One region of the Staphylococcus nepalensis genome, then DNA from elsewhere that is predicted to be linked to it. Evidence: riboswitches for the same ligand, from Rfam matches in the RefSeq annotation. Region 1 holds a riboswitch; the other holds the start of a gene.
The links. A riboswitch is a leader RNA that binds a small molecule or an ion and turns the genes downstream of it on or off. The one in region 1 is predicted to bind lysine.
Positions count from the first base shown of each region.

Region 2: it holds a riboswitch for lysine, as region 1 does, so the genes downstream of both, BJG89_RS07765 (aspartate kinase) here and BJG89_RS06410 (amino acid permease) in region 1, are expected to answer to the same signal.

Region 1 covers NZ_CP017466.1:1,363,314-1,372,455, forward strand. The annotation lists gene thrS (threonine--tRNA ligase) at 1-1,362, shown strand, start outside; lysine riboswitch at 1,421-1,593, shown strand; gene BJG89_RS06410 (amino acid permease) at 1,806-3,293, shown strand; ribosomal protein L20 leader region at 3,358-3,486, shown strand; gene infC (translation initiation factor IF-3) at 3,510-4,037, shown strand; gene rpmI (50S ribosomal protein L35) at 4,066-4,266, shown strand; gene rplT (50S ribosomal protein L20) at 4,333-4,689, shown strand; gene BJG89_RS06430 (NUDIX domain-containing protein) at 5,206-5,817, shown strand; gene BJG89_RS06435 (hypothetical protein) at 5,830-6,753, shown strand; gene tig (trigger factor) at 6,937-8,247, shown strand; gene clpX (ATP-dependent Clp protease ATP-binding subunit ClpX) at 8,434-9,142, shown strand, end outside.
Region 2 covers NZ_CP017466.1:1,631,001-1,640,142, forward strand. The annotation lists gene BJG89_RS07740 (amidohydrolase) at 1-796, opposite strand, end outside; gene dapD (2,3,4,5-tetrahydropyridine-2,6-dicarboxylate N-acetyltransferase) at 1,012-1,731, opposite strand; gene dapB (4-hydroxy-tetrahydrodipicolinate reductase) at 1,754-2,476, opposite strand; gene dapA (4-hydroxy-tetrahydrodipicolinate synthase) at 2,473-3,360, opposite strand; gene BJG89_RS07760 (aspartate-semialdehyde dehydrogenase) at 3,362-4,351, opposite strand; gene BJG89_RS07765 (aspartate kinase) at 4,406-5,608, opposite strand; lysine riboswitch at 5,696-5,874, opposite strand; gene BJG89_RS07770 (aldo/keto reductase) at 6,062-6,892, opposite strand; gene BJG89_RS07775 (ABC-F family ATP-binding cassette domain-containing protein) at 7,326-8,930, opposite strand; gene BJG89_RS07780 (CvfB family protein) at 9,075-9,142, shown strand, end outside.

The sequences.
Region 1 (9,142 bases):
AAAGAGTTTAAATTATTATCAACTGCAGGTGCTTATTGGCGTGGCGATAGTGATAATAAAATGCTACAACGTATATACGGTACTGCATTCTTTGATAAAAAAGATTTAAAAGCACATTTAAAAATGCTTGAAGAACGTAAAGAACGTGACCACCGTAAAATTGGTAAAGAATTAGAATTATTCTCGAACAACCAATTAGTAGGTGCAGGTCTACCATTGTGGTTGCCAAACGGAGCAACAATTCGTCGTGAAATTGAACGATATATCGTGGATAAAGAAGTAAGCATGGGTTATGATCATGTTTACACTCCAGTAATGGCAAATGTGGATTTATATAAAACATCAGGCCACTGGGACCACTATCAGGAAGATATGTTCCCAACTATGAAATTAGATGAGAATGAAGAAATGGTCTTAAGACCAATGAACTGTCCGCACCATATGATGATTTATGCAAATAAACCTCATTCTTACCGTGAACTACCAATTAGAATTGCAGAATTAGGCACAATGCATCGCTATGAAGCAAGTGGCGCAGTATCTGGTTTGCAACGTGTGAGAGGTATGACATTGAATGATGCACATATTTTTGTAAGACCAGACCAAATTAAAGAAGAATTCAAACGCGTTGTTAATTTAATCATTGATGTTTATCAGGATTTTGGTTTCGAAAATTATAGCTTCCGTTTAAGTTATAGAGATCCAGAAGATAAAGAAAAATATTTTGATGATGATGAAATGTGGAACAAAGCTGAAAGTATGTTGAAAGAAGCGGTTGATGAACTTGGTTTAGATTATGAAGAAGCCATTGGGGAAGCTGCATTCTATGGTCCGAAATTAGACGTTCAAGTTCAAACTGCTATGGGTAAAGAAGAAACATTATCTACAGCACAATTAGACTTTTTACTTCCTGAAAAATTTGAATTGTCTTATATAGGTAAAGATGGCGAACAACATAGACCTGTTGTCATTCACCGTGGCGTTGTTTCAACAATGGAACGTTTTGTTGCATTCTTAACTGAAGAAACGAAAGGTGCATTTCCAACTTGGTTGGCACCAAAACAAGTCGAAATTATACCAGTTAATGTAGATTTGCATTATGATTATGCTAGACAACTGCAAGATGAGCTTAAATCACAGGGTGTGAGAGTAGAAATCGATGATCGCAATGAAAAAATGGGGTATAAAATAAGAGAAGCTCAAATGCAAAAAATCCCTTACCAACTTGTAGTTGGTGACAAAGAAGTTGAGAACAATGAAGTCAACGTAAGAAAATACGGTTCAAAAGATCAAGAAACTGTTGAAAAAGAAACATTTATTTGGGAACTTGTAGACGAGATTAGACTTAAAAAACAAAGATAGTCTTGAAACTCTTATTGAAATCATGTATATTACAAGTTAGTGAAATAAAAAATATTGAATTTGAGTTAGAGGTTGCGTTTTTAATCAGTAACAGTCCGGTAGCTATTTGGGGCATATGTAGGATTTGTGAAAGGTGAAGACGCCGAAACCAACAGTGACCAGATGCGCTGTTGGTTGGGTCAGTTATCGAAAGAAACTGGACTGTCACATATGTGATGTGCTACCTATATAAATGCTATTATTAAAATGGTTGCATATCTAATAGGTATGCAACCATTTTATTTTAGGTTAAAGATTATCATTCATACAAATACGGGAAAAATTTACGACAAATTGTGTAAACGACATGATTATTCTAGCGGTAATATCACTACTTACTATAAGTTTGCGTTTTTAATTATATTAGTAAGTTAACCTCTAAGTTTAAAAGAAAGGGAGCATCTATGGCAAAAGAAGAAATTCAGAATAATGGAGTAAAAAGGGGATTGAAAGATCGTCATATATCCATGATAGCAATTGGGGGTTGTATTGGGACTGGATTGTTTATGACTTCTGGTGGCGCAATTCATGATGCAGGCGCTTTAGGCGCATTGCTTGCATACGCAATTATTGGAGCAATGGTGTTTTTCCTTATGACATCATTAGGAGAAATGGCTACTTACCTACCCGTATCTGGGTCATTCAGTACGTATGCGACACGCTTTGTTGATCCATCATTAGGGTTTGCACTAGGTTGGAATTATTGGTTTAACTGGGTAATAACAGTTGCAGCTGATGTTACAATTGCAGCCCAAGTTATTCAATATTGGACGCCATTATCAGGTATCCCAGCATGGAGTTGGAGCTGTCTATTTTTAATCATTATATTCGGACTCAATGCATTATCAGTTAGAGTATATGGTGAAAGCGAGTACTGGTTTGCATTAATTAAAGTTGTAACAGTTATTATCTTTATCGCAATAGGATTACTAACCATCTTAGGTATTATGGGCGGAGAATTTGTTGGCTTCGATACATTTACTAATGGTGGCGGCCCAATACTTGGAGATGGATTGGGTGGCAGTCTGCTAACTATTTTAGGTGTATTCTTAGTTGCAGGGTTCTCGTTCCAAGGCACTGAATTGATTGGTATTACAGCGGGTGAATCTGAAAATCCTGAACGTGCTGTGCCAAAAGCCATTAAACAAGTATTTTGGAGAATATTGATTTTCTATATATTAGCTATTTTTGTAATTGGTATGTTGATTCCGTACGATAGCCCATCATTGATGGGTGGCGGTGATGATATTGCAACTTCGCCATTTACGCTTGTATTTCAAAACGCTGGTTTAGCATTTGCGGCATCGTTTATGAATGCGGTCATCTTAACTTCGGTGCTATCAGCGGGTAACTCAGGTATGTACGCTTCTACTAGAATGTTATATTCGATGAGTAAAGATAAATTAGCATACCCTATATTTGGTAAAACAAATAAAAGCGGTGTACCTTATGTATCACTTATCGCAACAGCAATCATTGTGATTGGCATATTTGTTTTACAACATTTAAGTGGCGATGCGTATGAATACATCGTTGCAGCAAGTGGTATGACTGGTTTTATAGCTTGGGTAGGTATCGCGGTCAGCCATTATAGGTTTAGAAAAGCGTTTGATAAACAGAATTATGATAAATCTAAATTGAAATATAAAGCTAAATTATTCCCATTTGGCCCGATTTTCGCAGGCGTACTATGTGTGCTTGTAATCATTGGCCAAGACGTCGATTTTATACAAACGGGCGACTTTAATTTGAATCGCTTTATTATTACTTACATGGGTATCCCAGTATTCCTAGCATTCTTTATTTATCATAAAGTACGCTATAAAACTAAAATTGTACCATTAGAAAAAGTGAACCTTCGCCAAGACGTGGATATGGATGAAATAAAATAATATTCAAACAAAGTATTGACTTATATCAGTATTGTTGCTAAGATAGGTAATGTTGAATACGAAACGAACCAAGTAGAAGCTCCCGCTTCTCACCTGTAGCGACGCTGAATGCAGTTGGCAGGTCTATATATACATGGAAAGATCATGTGTAGAGAAGAGCGGGTATATTATATACTCGCTCTTTTTGCTTGGGATAATTTCGTAAAAATCTTGGAGGTGTCAACCATAGCAAAAGATCAGACTCAAGTTAACGAAAAGATTCGCGCAAAAGAATTACGTTTAATAGGGCAAGATGGAGAACAAATCGGTGTTAAATCGAAATCTGAAGCCTTAGAAATGGCTGAACGAGTTGGTTTAGATTTAGTCATAATGGCTCCAAATGCTAAACCACCTGTTGCAAGAATAATGGATTATGGAAAATATAAATTCGAACAACAGAAAAAAGAAAAAGAAATGAAGAAGAAACAAAAAACAATTAACCTTAAAGAAATTCGTTTAAGTCCAACAATTGAGGAACATGATTTCCAAACTAAATTGAAAAACGGACGTAAATTCTTAGAAAAAGGCGACAAATGTAAAGTTTCAATTCGTTTCAGAGGTCGTGCGATTACGCATAAAGAGATTGGACAACGTGTTTTAGAAAAATTTGCTGAAGAATGCAAAGATATTGCAACTATTGGGCAAAAACCTAAAATGGATGGACGTCAAATGTTCATTATGCTTAACCCAATAAATGAAAAATAATATTTGATAATACAGGAGGAAATGAATCATGCCTAAAATGAAAACACACCGTGGAGCTGCTAAACGTGTTAAAAGAACTGCTTCAGGTCAATTAAAACGTTCAAGAGCTTTCACTTCACATATGTTTGCACACAAAACTACTAAACAAAAACGTAAATTACGTAAAGCTTCATTAGTACACAAATCAGACATGAAACGTGTAAAACAATTATTAACTTATAAAAAATAATTGATGATATAGCTATAAGAAACAACGAAAAATTAAGAATGTACACATTTTGAGGAGGAATTTATTATGCCACGAGTTAAAGGTGGAACGGTAACAAGAGCGCGTCGTAAAAAAACGATTAAATTAGCTAAAGGTTACTTCGGTGCTAAACACACATTATATAAAGTTGCAAAACAACAAGTTATGAAATCAGGACAATACGCTTTCCGTGATCGTCGTCAAAGAAAACGTAATTTCCGTAAATTATGGATTACACGTATCAACGCAGCTGCACGTCAACACGATATGAGTTATTCAAGATTAATGAATGGCTTAAAACAAGCTGGTATTGATGTTAACCGTAAAATGCTTTCTGAGATTGCTATTTCAGATGAAAAAGCTTTTGCTGAATTAGTTGCTAAAGCTAAAGACGCTTTAAAATAATTTTTAAGTTAAAAGAGGCTAAGACATATGTAATGTCTTGGCCTTAAATGATATATAGACAATATAAATAACTAAAATGAAAATGTATTTAATATCAAGCTTGTATACTTTTTTATAACCATCTTATCGGAGCGAGTTAGATAAATCATTTTAGCAAAATGTGATTTCTATCTCGCTCTGTTTTATGTGGTGTCAGCAATGATTATGTAGATGAAACATATGAGTATCAAATGTTTAGAGAACGACGCCTTTTAAAGTAAAGCTTGTGCATGCGTTTTAGTTGACATCTTCTGCTTATGGAAACGAATCGTTTATATATAATGATTGGAACATGCCATTGTGTATGAAAATGCTTCTACGCTTGTGTTTTGTCTCATAGGCAGAAACGTTTTGTGGGAGATCTCGAGGTATTGAAATTTTGTATTTCTGTCTGTACCTTATTAACTGTAGTATCATTTTGAGATATGTAAATGATTTGATAAAATGACAAGGAAGTCACATATGAAGGAGAAACCAATGTCTAAATTTGATGAAATGATTACAGTAGTACCAAGAAAAGTTTTATTTGATAACGAAAATAATCAATTTAATGGTTTTTTAGATAAAAATTCTAATAAAGGTCAAGACATTTTTGAAACACTTTCTAAATATGAAATTAAACGTCGTGGTGACATGGAAGAAGATCCAAGTTACAAACAACTTATTTCATATTGTATCTTAGAAAACGAGCACGATGAAATTTTAGTTTATGAACGTCTTTCTGGCGGTGGAGAATCTCGTTTGCATGGCCAATCTTCTATTGGCGTTGGTGGTCATATGAATGATGTTAAAGGCGCTGAATCTATTAACGAAGTGCTCAGAGTAAATGCTCAAAGAGAATTAGATGAAGAAGTAGGTTTACCAGAGCATAAATCTCAAAATTTAGCATACATAGGTTTTATCAATGATGATACAAATGAAGTTGGTGAAGTCCACTTGGGTGTTGTCTTTAAAATTAAAGTCGATAGTAATGATGTAGAGGCTAAAGAAACAGACACTTTAAAAATCAAATGGGTAAATCATAATAAGATAGAGCAATATGATGATTTTGAAACATGGAGTGCACTCATATTACAGGCAATACAATAGAGGTGTTGATCAATGTCTGATATTATTCCATTTCCACGCTCAAAAGATAAATTGATTAGAGAAATAAAGCAATCATATAATAAGCATGACTTTGAAACAATGTATAATCTGTTTGAGTCACTAGAAGCACAGTTTGAACTTGATGAACAAATGGCTCTGTTGAAATGTGCTATGCTTTATAAGATGGAACATTACTTAGAGTTACGTGAAGAAGCGATCATTTTATTAAAACAAGGCATTTCAAATTACGATGATTTAATCATCTATTATGTACAAAGCTTAAATGGTTTGGGTCAATATTTTGAAGTTGTCGAAATCATCAACCAAATTATCGATGAAGTAAATGACCATAAGACAAGAATGGAACTTTTTCCTATTAAAGAATATGCTTTGAGTCAAATAGATAAGCATAATACACGGGCAGCACAAATGCTACAAAATTTTGATGCTTTAACGTTAAGGGAACAAGTTAATACAATTTTATCGTTAATTGATTATAGTCAATATCGTTACCAAGAAACAGTTATGCATTTATTAAATGACGGACATTTAGCACCAAACGTTGTAAGTATTATGTTAGAATATTTACGGTTTGCTGAATGCGAATCAACAATTCACATCCATAAATTTGGATTTGAAGTTGATGTGATACCATACCAACTTGAAGGGTTGGAACACACGACGTTTAAGACTGATGTTATTCCAAATGTTTTGAAAAATATTGAGGATGACGCAGCGCAACTTATTGAAGAAGCGCTTCACTTATTGAACAATCATGCCATTTTACTTTATCCAATAAATATTGAAAACATTGCAACCAAAGATGCTTGGGTAGAAGCGTATAGTAACTACTTTAAATCTATGGTAGGCTTAGAAATATTAGATGAAACAAACCATGTTATTACATTTATCGTTTCTTTAGATAAAGAAAAATAGTGGATTTTATATTTAACTTATTTGATTCATGGGTAAACGTTAAAAAGGAAATATAAAAGTAAAATAAGTTTCAATTTTTCATTGATTATTCATATAAAGTTCATAATTTGTGTCGAGCTTTGACGTGTGCTATAATAATGAAGTTGAAAAAATAAAATAGGATAATCATGGAGGTTTTTATACATGACAGCAACTTGGGAAAAAAAGGAAGGTAACGAAGGCGTTTTATCTGTTACTGTTCCAGCAGAAAAAGTAGACAAAGCAATTGATCAAGCTTTCAAAAAAGTGGTTAAACAAATTAATGTGCCAGGTTTCCGTAAAGGGAAAGTACCTCGCCAAATTTTTGAACAACGTTTTGGTGTAGAAGCATTGTATCAAGATGCAGTTGATATCTTATTACCAGAAGCTTACGGTGAAGCTATTGACGAAGCTGGAATCAAACCAGTTGATCAACCAGAAATTAACGTGACATCAATTGAAAAAGGTGAAGATATGACATTTGAAGCAAATGTTGTAGTTGAACCTGAAGTAGAATTAGGTGAGTACAAAGGTTTAGAAGTTGAAAAACAAAATACTGAATTAACAGAAGAAGAATTACAAGAATCAATCGATCATCAACTTGGTCATTTAGCAGAAATGGTTGTTAAAGAAGACGGCGCAGTTGAAAACGGTGATACTGTCAATATCGACTTTGATGGTTATGTCGATGGTGAACAATTTGAAGGTGGACAAGCTGAAGGTTATGACCTTGAAATTGGTTCAGGTTCATTCATTCCAGGCTTCGAAGAACAATTAGTAGGCGTGAAAGCTGGCGAAGAAAAAGATGTTACCGTAACTTTCCCAGAAGAATACCACGCTGAAGAATTAGCTGGAAAAGAAGCTACTTTTAAAACAAAAGTAAATGAAATCAAATATAAAGATGTTCCAGAATTAAATGATGAAATTGCGAATGAATTAGATGCAGAAGCTAACTCAGTAGACGAATACAAAGACAATTTACGTAAACGTTTAGCTGAACAAAAAGCAACTGAAGCTGAGAACACTCAAAAAGAGGAAGCTATCAATAAAGCAACTAATAACACAACAATTAATATTCCAGAAGCTATGATTAAAACTGAATTAGACCGTATGGTTCAAGAATTTGGACAACGTATGCAACAACAAGGTCTTAATTTAGAAACTTACTTCCAAATTTCTGGACAAGATGAGTCACAGTTAAGAGAACAAATGAAAGACGACGCAGAAGAACGCGTTAAAACAAACTTAACTTTAACTGCGATTGCTGATGCAGAAGAAGTAGAAGTAACTGACGCTGATATCGATAAAGAATTAGAAAAAATGAGTGAACAATTTAATATCTCAGTTGAAGATATTAAACAAACACTTGGAAATACTGACATTGTGAAAAATGATGTGCGTATCCAAAAAGTAATCGATTTATTAGTTGAAGAAGCAAAATTAGTAGAACCATCTAAAGATGACTCAGAAGCGTAACTAAACATTTCTCAAGCATATTGTTTGTAGGAATATAGATTAGTTGTTTAATATTGTAAATTAGTAGCAGATGCATTTGAACAATGTGTCTGCTACAATGTTTTGTGCAAAAAACTTGAGTTTTCTTCAAGTTGCATATTAAAATGCTATCTAGTATAGTCTTTAGGGAATAGGGGTGTAAATAGAATGTTCAAATTCAATGAAGATGAAGAAAATTTAAAATGCTCTTTCTGTGGTAAAGACCAAGATCAAGTTAAGAAGTTGGTTGCAGGAAGTGGCGTATACATTTGTAATGAATGTATTGAGCTATGCTCAGAAATAGTTGAAGAAGAATTAGCTCAGTCAGAATCTGAGGGGCTAACAGAATTACCAACTCCTAAAGAAATTATGGACCAATTAAATGATTATGTTATCGGCCAAGAAAAAGCTAAAAAGTCTCTAGCAGTTGCAGTGTACAATCATTATAAACGTGTTCAAAATTTAGGTCCAAACGAAGATGATGTTGAATTACAAAAAAGTAATATTGCATTAATCGGACCAACAGGTAGCGGTAAAACGCTTCTAGCTCAAACACTAGCTAAAACTTTAAACGTACCTTTTGCGATTGCAGACGCTACGAGTCTAACTGAAGCCGGGTATGTAGGTGACGATGTTGAAAATATTCTGCTACGCTTAATTCAAGCAGCTGATTTTGATGTAGATAAAGCAGAAAAAGGCATTATTTATGTAGACGAAATTGATAAAATAGCTAGAAAATCAGAGAATACATCTATTACAAGAGATGTGTCTGGTGAAGGTGTGCAACAAGCATTATTAAAAATTCTTGAAGGTACTACTGCAAGCGTGCCGCCACAAGGTGGTCGTAAACATCCAAACCAAGAGTTAATTCAAATTG
Region 2 (9,142 bases), 270 kb from region 1:
TTTGTTGTTTAACTGATTCTAAATCATTGATATCATAAGTTCTTATCGTACCTTCTAAATATCCGTTACTTGGCACTGTATTGATCGCTTCTCCAGCTACAAAGTGTCCCATATGCACAATATTTCTTTTTAATCCATTTAAATGGAATTGCTGTATTTGACCGACTTGACTTAATACATGTTGTAAGGCTTCTCCAGCTGAATAACCTTGCTCTTTATCCGCTACGTGGCTAGACAGGCCAGTTAAGTAAAAGCGATATTCGGTCGCACTTGCCGTAATTTCTTCATCTCGAATTACAACATGGCCTTCGTCTTCAAACGGCATAACATGGATACCAAACACTGCTTCTATAGGGTAATTTTCAAACGCACCTGCACGAATTAAACGGTTTGCGCCGCCGCCGGTTTCTTCAGCTGGTTGGAAAATAAAAACGATATTTTGAGGCAATGTCCCTTGATCTGCCATAGCTTTACATCGTTTAACAAATAACATTAACACAGTTGTATGTCCATCATGGCCGCACGCGTGCATCACATTATCAGTTAAACTTCGATAGGGAACATCATTTTCTTCAAAAATAGGTAACGCATCTATATCTGCGCGATAAGCAATTGTATGTTTTCCATTACCTGGAAGGTATGCAATTAATCCCGTATCAAGAGGGCGCTTATACTCAACGCTAAGATTATCTAAAAATGCTGCGATATAGTCTGTCGTTTCAAATTCTTGTAGGCTTAATTCTGGATGTTGATGCAAATGACGTCTATGTGTTGTTACAAATTCTAACTCATTCATTAAAATCAAATCCTTCTAGTTTATTAATTTGTTTAAACATAAAACTAAATCAACGTCTAAACTTTTATGTATAAAAAAGAGGAGGTTAGACGAACATCATAAATTGATATATACATATAAATTAATGCGTCTATCAATCATTAGATGTTATTTCGTCATAAACCTCCTATATAAATATTTTAATTTCAGCTTCTATTTATCATTTAAATCAATTATTAATCATTTAATTTTCTTAAAGCTGAAACAATTTCACGTTTTGAATCTTCTACTTCACTTGTTTGTTTAATGACTTTAGCTGGTGTGCCTGCAACTACCGAACCAGCTGGTACTTCTTGGGTCACAATTGCACCGGCTGCAACGATTGATCCTTTACCAACACGAACACCTTCCAAAATAACTGCATTCGCACCGATAAGCACATCATCTTCAATTATAACTGGTGAGGCACTTGGTGGTTCAATTACACCAGCTAATACTGCACCAGCACCAACATGAACATTTTTACCAGTAGTAGCACGACCACCAAGTGTAGCATTCATATCTACCATAGTACCTTCGCCAACAACTGCGCCAATATTGATAGTCGCACCCATCATAATAACTGCACCATCTTCAATAATAGCTTGTTCACGGATAAATGCACCGGGTTCTATACGTGCATTCGTATTTGTTAAGTCTTTCAATGGGATAGCTGAGTTACGACGATCCATTTCAATTTCTAATTCATCAATACTCGATTGATTATTTTCATAAAACTGTTTCCAATCATCCGCTTCACAAAAGATAACCTTTGAATCAGAACCGCCAAAAACTTTAAAACTTTCAGGGAAGGTTACATTGTCAAACTGCCCATTCACATGAACTTTAAGGGGTGTCGATTTCTTTGCATCACTTATATATTGAATAATCTCTTCTGCCGTTAAATGTTGTACCATAATTTAATTCTCTCCTTAGTGATTATAAATTATCAAATGTGTAAAAATCATTTGATTTATGAATTAATTTTTCTGCTGCGCCTATTGATCCATTAGCAAATATATCTTTTGATTGAGCACGATGCGTGATTTCAATTGTTTCATCCGTTCCCGCAAATAAAACATCATGTTGCCCCACAATAGTTCCACCTCGGACCGAATGTATACCAATTTCCTCTTGTGTACGTTTTGCATTTGTTTCATGTCTATCATACACAGGCGTCGTTTTATCGCGTAATGACTCGATCACATCATATAATTTCACTAATGTGCCACTAGGTGCATCTACTTTCTTATTGTGGTGTGCTTCTGTAAGTTCAATGTCGAAATCTTGAAGTAGTGGGACAGCCGCTTCTAAAATTTTAGTTAGCGCATGGACACCGTAACTCATATTCGCACTGAAAAATACTGGCATTTTACTGCTAAGTTCTTTTAATTTTTCAACGATTTCCTCTTTTTCCCCGGTTGTTGCAATTACCAATGGTAGTTTAAATTCATCATCTAATAATGGTAACAATAACTCTGGATTTGAGAAATCAATTGCAACATCTGCATCCTTAGCGTCTGAAATACGTTCAAAAATCGGGTAAGGATACGTTTTTGATGAATCACGTACAATTACACCTACGACTTCATGTCCCTTTTCTTCGGCTAATCTGGCCACGCGTTGATTCATGGCACCATAACCTATTAAAATGATTTTCATGCTTGGTCACCTGCTTTAAATTGTTCATATGCTTGTTCTAATGTTTCACGCTCAGCATCTTGTAATTTCACTAGCGGAAGGCGTACTTCATAATTACCAAAACCTTCAACTGCAGTGAGCGCCTTAATTGGAATAGGGTTAACATCAATTGCTAAAGCGTCTAATAATGTTTGAATAGGGTGAAATTGTACTTCAATATCTTCTCCCTTTTGCTTAGCATTATATAATGATTGGAATGCGTTTGGTATTACATTTGAAGCTACTGAAATAACACCGTGACCACCTTTATCAAAATAGTCAACGACATTATCGTCATTTCCACTATATAAAGCAAAATGATTTAGATCTAAACGTTTTTTTAGTTCGTCCATATATTCAAAATCATTAGTAGCGTCTTTTAAGGCTACAATATATTCATTATCACTCAAAGTTTCAACCGTTTCAGGATTAATCGTCATATTTGTACGTGATGGTACATTATATAAAATGACTGGTAATTTCACTGCATTAGCAATAGTAGTAAAGTGTTCAATTAAACCGCGTTGATTCGTTTTATTATAGTATGGCGTGATAAGCATAATACCATCTGCACCAATTTCTCTAGCACGTACTGAAGCTTGTATAGACTTTTCAGTATTGTTTGTACCTGTACCAGCAATAACTGGTACTTGGCCATTTACATAATTCACAACTACTTCTAAGACTTGGTCTTTTTCTTCGTCTGTTAACGTTGGATTCTCAGCTGTAGTGCCATTAACCACAATACATTTTGCATCGTTTTCTAATAAATATTTTAAATGTCTTCTCAGTGCATTTAAGTCTATTTCATTATGTGTAAATGGTGTTGTTAAAGCGACACCTACACCTTCAAATATATGTCCCATATTATTTTACTCCTTTCAAGCTCATAACTTGGTCAAGCACTTGTACTGCATTTAAAGCCGCGCCTTTCAATAAGTTGTCAGAAGTACACCAAACATGGAAAGTATTGTCTAATGAATCGTCGCGACGAATTCTACCAACAAATATCTCATCTTTACCTGTAGAGTGAATCGCTAATGGGTATTCATTCTGTTCTGGATTATCAATAAGTACTACACGTTGATCATTTTCAAAGAGTTGTTGAATTGCTTGTACTGAAGCTTCTTTTTCTAGCGTAACGCTCATATGCACACTGTGACTATCTTGAACAGGCACACGGACGCAAGTCGCTGTTACTTTTAAATCATCATCTTTTAAAATTTTTCTTGTTTCATCAATCATTTTTTGTTCTTCTTTTGTATACCCGTCTTCAAGAAAAGTATCAATATGTGGTAACACATTATTATAAATAGGATGCGGATATGCTTCTGGTTCTTTACCATTTGCACCTTCAGATAAATCTTGTCTTCCTTTAACTCCTGAACCTGAAACTGCTTGATAAGTTGTATATGCTACGCGTTGTAATCCAAATGCTTCTTGTAATAATTTCAAAGGTACAACAGATTGAATCGTTGAACAGTTTGGATTTGCTATAATTTTTCTATTTAAGATTGGCTCATTAACTTCAGGTACAATTAAATCAATATCTTCTACCATTCTCCAATGACTAGAGTTATCAATAACAATTGCACCAGCTTTTTCAAAAATAGGGGAGAAATGCGCACTTGTACTACCACCAGCGCTCATTAACACATAATCATAATGTTCTGTTGCAGCTTCTTCTGTTAATTCTCTAACTGTATATGTGCTGCCTTGAAATTCAATTTTCTCACCAGCAGAACGCGCAGATGAAAATAGTACTAATTCATCAAATGAAATGCCTTTGCGATTGATTGTTTCTAACATTTTTCTTCCTACTAAACCAGTTGCGCCCGCGATTGCTAATTTTGTCATATCTCATACACTCCATTTTCATTATTTTATTAAAATTAATTATATTAAGAAAATTCAGATATCAAATGTTTCGTATAGTGCTTGAACGGCACGTTCACCATTTTCAGAATCTATAACACATGAAATACTAATTTCTGATGTTGTCGTTTGATAAAAGGTAATACCGTTTTCGATCAGTGTGATAAACGCTTTTGAAGCAACACCAGACATATCACGCATACCAGAACCAATTAATGAAAGTTTAACGTATGCTTCATTAATCTTGAAGTCTAACGCATTAAATTTTTCTTTTAATGATTCTAAAATACGTGTGATTTGAATTGCATCTGTGTCTTTAATCGTAAACGACATTTGCAATCCTTCCAAATTTATTATTTGAGAAATCATATCAACATTAACAGATTCATTCTCTAAATGATTAAATAAATCTGTTAATAGTCTGTTATCTGGCAGGGGATGGCTAATAGTAACGTGCATCATATGTGTATCTAAGGCAACACCCGTAACTGCTTTTTTTTCTAATAATTCTGCTTGTGACATAATCCATGTTCCTTTCACATTTGATAAAGTTCTTCCTAAATATAGGGGGATATTATAATTGTTTGCTAGTTCAACACTTCTTGTTTCAAGTACACCAGCACCTAAAGCACTCATTTCCATCATTTCTTCATACGAAACGTATTCAAGTCGCCTTGCGTCTCTGTAGACTCTAGGATCAGTAGCGTATACGCCGTCTACGTCTGTATATATTTCACAGGTTGTTTGATTACTAGCAGCTAAAGCGACAGCCGTGGTATCTGATCCCCCGCGACCTAATGTCGTTACTTCAAACTCATCATTGATACCTTGGAACCCTGCGATTACTAATACATCATTACTTTCAAAAGCATGTTCAAATGTGATGGGATCAATTTCTGCAATACGACTTTTTAAATGATGGCCAACTGTTTTAATACCAGCTTGGTAACCTGTCATCGCTTTAGCATTGACGCCAATATCATTTAATACCATTGATAAATATGATACGGTTTGCTGTTCACCAGTAGTTAGTAACAATGCGAGTTCTTGATCTTTTGGTGTAGTTGTAAGCGTTGAAACATTAGCCATGAGTTCATCAGTGGTTTTACCCATTGCGCTAACTACAACAATGAGTTGTTCACCATTTTCAACTCTCGTTTGTAACATTCCGGCTATATTTTTTATTTTTGTAAAATCACTTACCGAAGAACCTCCAAATTTCAAAACACTTCTTCCCAATTCTATATCCTCCTCATTTAATAGGGGAGAATCACAATGATATAAAAAAGAACAAGTCCGGAATGCGAACCTGTTCTATAATTTATATACAAGTGATGCACTCCATTATTTTAAAATAATGACAGACTCTTAGCTCTTAACCATAAAGTCCAACTTGTTATAAGCTGCTATTATAACTGTTTCGGCATCTCACCCTTTCAAAATTAGCTGCTAGCAGACAGGTTCTTCTAAAATTTACTAATGATTGATGCGCCTCATCAAAACTTATTTAATTTTTGTTTATGACTCATATTATACATACGGTTATATGTACTGTAAACCGCTTTTACAAAGTTTTTATAATTTACTGAAAAATTAAACTATTTTACACACGTTTTACTTTATAAGTGTAAATGTATCTATTTTTTAATATGAAGTTTTTATACGTTAATAATATAAAGATTAAGCAAAAACTTAAAATTCCTCATATACAGCAGGATCTTGGTCTTTACGTCTACCATCTTCTCGCGTAAGCGTATCTATTTTCTCTAAATCATCGCTATCTAAATAAAAATCAAAAATATCAATATTTTGAAATTGTCTGGCTACCGAGGTAGATTTTGGAATAGGGACCACGCCGTTTTGTATATGCCATTTTAATATAACCTGAGGTATAGTTTTATTATGTTTATCAGCAATTTCGGTAATCTTTTCATCATTGATAACATTCGACGCACGGCCCAACGGACTCCACGCTTGAGTGACAATGCCTTTTGATGCATTATACTTAACCATTTCTCGTTGATTGAAATAAGGATGTAACTCAATTTGATTTATGACTGGTAAAACGCCAGTTTCCTTTTCTAGTGTTTCAATATGTTCAGGTAAAAAGTTACAGACACCAATTGATTTGACTAAACCAGCTTTTTGGGCATCAATCATAGCTTGCCAAGCTTCAATATATTTACCTTGTTTCGGATTTGGCCAATGGATTAAATATAAATCCAAATACTCGACGCCCAAACGGTATATTGACTCCTGTATTGCAGTAAGCGAAGCATCATAATCTTGATAACGACCTGGTAATTTGGAAGTTATAATGATTTGATCTCGCGGTACATTACTCATTTCAATAGCCTTACCAACAGTGCCTTCATTTTCATAATTATATGCTGTATCTAATAAACGGTAACCTTGGTCTAACGCACTTACAATCGCATGCGCGCCTTGCATACCGTTCAGTTTATATGTACCGAAACCTATTTGAGGAATAATTTGCCCATCAAGCATATTTAACTGTTCCATTTATAAATACCTCCATCATTGTATAGTTATTTTGAATTATATAATTCAAAATAACTTATTCATAGTAATCAGCCTGAGCATAGAAGCTTATCTTGCATCATAAAACATAAAAGGGGAGGGTGTTTGCGTTTTTCCAAGCAGCGTTTATTGGCGCTCTCGTTAAAATGGATAGTAAAAATACAAAAAACAAGGATATTGCATAAGCACTATTAGGTTTAAGTCAATTACTTGAAGTAAGGACTATGTATAAGTGTTAGTAAATTCAAAAGAAGGCTTATAATGTCTAATCATCTTCATAAATTGAATGAAGTCGTAGCTCTCTGAAGCGTTGACGCTTTACAAGTTCAATTCAAATAGCTATTGCCAATATGATATTAAATAGGCTGAAATATCAATAGATATCTCAGCCTCTAATCTTTATAAACGCTATTTATTATTTACTTAAAACGCCTGTTTCTTGTAGATAAGCTTCATATGAGATTTCTTTAGACAATCCACCAGCAGGGTTTAAGTCAATCACACGGTTAGCAATTGTATTGATAAACTCAAAGTCATAAGATGTGAATATCATAGAACCTTTGAAATTTTTCAAACCATCATTTACCGCTGTAATACTTTCTAAGTCTAAGTGGTTAGTAGGCTCATCGAGCAATAACACGTTAGCACTTGATAACATCATTTTACTTAACATGCAGCGCACTTTTTCGCCACCTGATAAAACACTCGCTTTTTTCTTAACTTCTTCACCGCTAAATAACATGCGTCCTAAAAAGCCACGTAGGAATGTTTCAGTTTGTTCGTCTTCAGGCGCATATTGACGTAACCAGTCAACAAGATTCATGTCTACACCTTCGAAGTATTCAGAATTATCTTTAGGGAAATAACTACGTGAAGTCGTCACTCCCCATTTAACTGTACCTTCATCTGGTTCCATTTCACCAGCTAAGATTTTAAGCAACGTTGTTTTAGCAAATTCACTATCACCAATTAATACGGCTTTATCATTAGGGTACATTGTAAATGAAATGTTATCTAACACTTTTACACCGTCAATTGTTTTCGATACATTCTCAACAAACAATAAATCATTACCAATTTCACGTTCCGGCGTAAATTTTACGTATGGATAACGACGTGAGGAAGGTTGAATATCATCTAGTTCAATTTTTTCTAATTGTTTTTTACGACTTGTTGCTTGTTTAGATTTAGATGCGTTCGCAGAGAAACGAGCAACGAAATCTTGCAATTCTTTAATTTTTTCTTCTTTTTTCTTGTTTTGTTCTTGAGCCATTCTCATAGCTAATTGACTTGATTGATACCAAAAATCATAGTTACCAACGTAAACTTTTATTTTTCCATAATCTAAGTCAGCAATATGCGTACACACATTATTTAAGAAGTGTCTATCGTGTGATACTACGATAACTGTATTTTCAAAGTTGATTAAGAAATCTTCTAACCAACTAATAGCTGGAATATCTAAACCGTTTGTAGGCTCATCAAGTAGAAGGACGTCTGGCTTACCAAATAAACTTTGGGCCAAAAGGACTTTTACTTTTTGATTGTTTTCTAATTCAGACATCTTTTTATCTTGTAAATCTGCAGAGACGCCTAAACCAGATAGCAGGGAGCCCGCGTCTGCTTCAGCGTTCCAACCATCCATTTCAGCAAATTCGCCTTCTAATTCCGCTGCTCTAATTCCGTCTTCATCACTGAAATCTGGTTTCATATAAATTTCATCTTTTTCTTTCATAACTTCGTATAAACGTTCATAACCTTTAATTACCACATCAATAACACGTTCATTTTCGTATGCAAAGTGATCCTGTTTTAAAATTGCTAAACGTTCATTTTTCCCCATAGAAACATGACCAGATTGCGCATCCAATTCACCAGATAAAATTTTTAGAAACGTTGATTTCCCAGAACCGTTCGCTCCAATCAAACCATAACAATTGCCTTCTGTAAATTTAATATTTACATCTTCGAATAGTTTACGATCGCCAAATCGTAAACTCACATCAGTAACTTGTAACATGCATTTGCTCCTTTTTCGATAATCTAACGGACAAATTATAACACAATTATCCAGGAGTTTCGACCATTCTCAATGTGATGATGCTTGTTTCTTTATACCATGTTATAATAAATAAGAATAAATTTAAGTACGAAGGAGAACAGTATGGCCCAAGACGAGAAAAATATTGTAGGTTCCATAGAGTTTCTTGAAGTTATTGGATTAGAAGGATC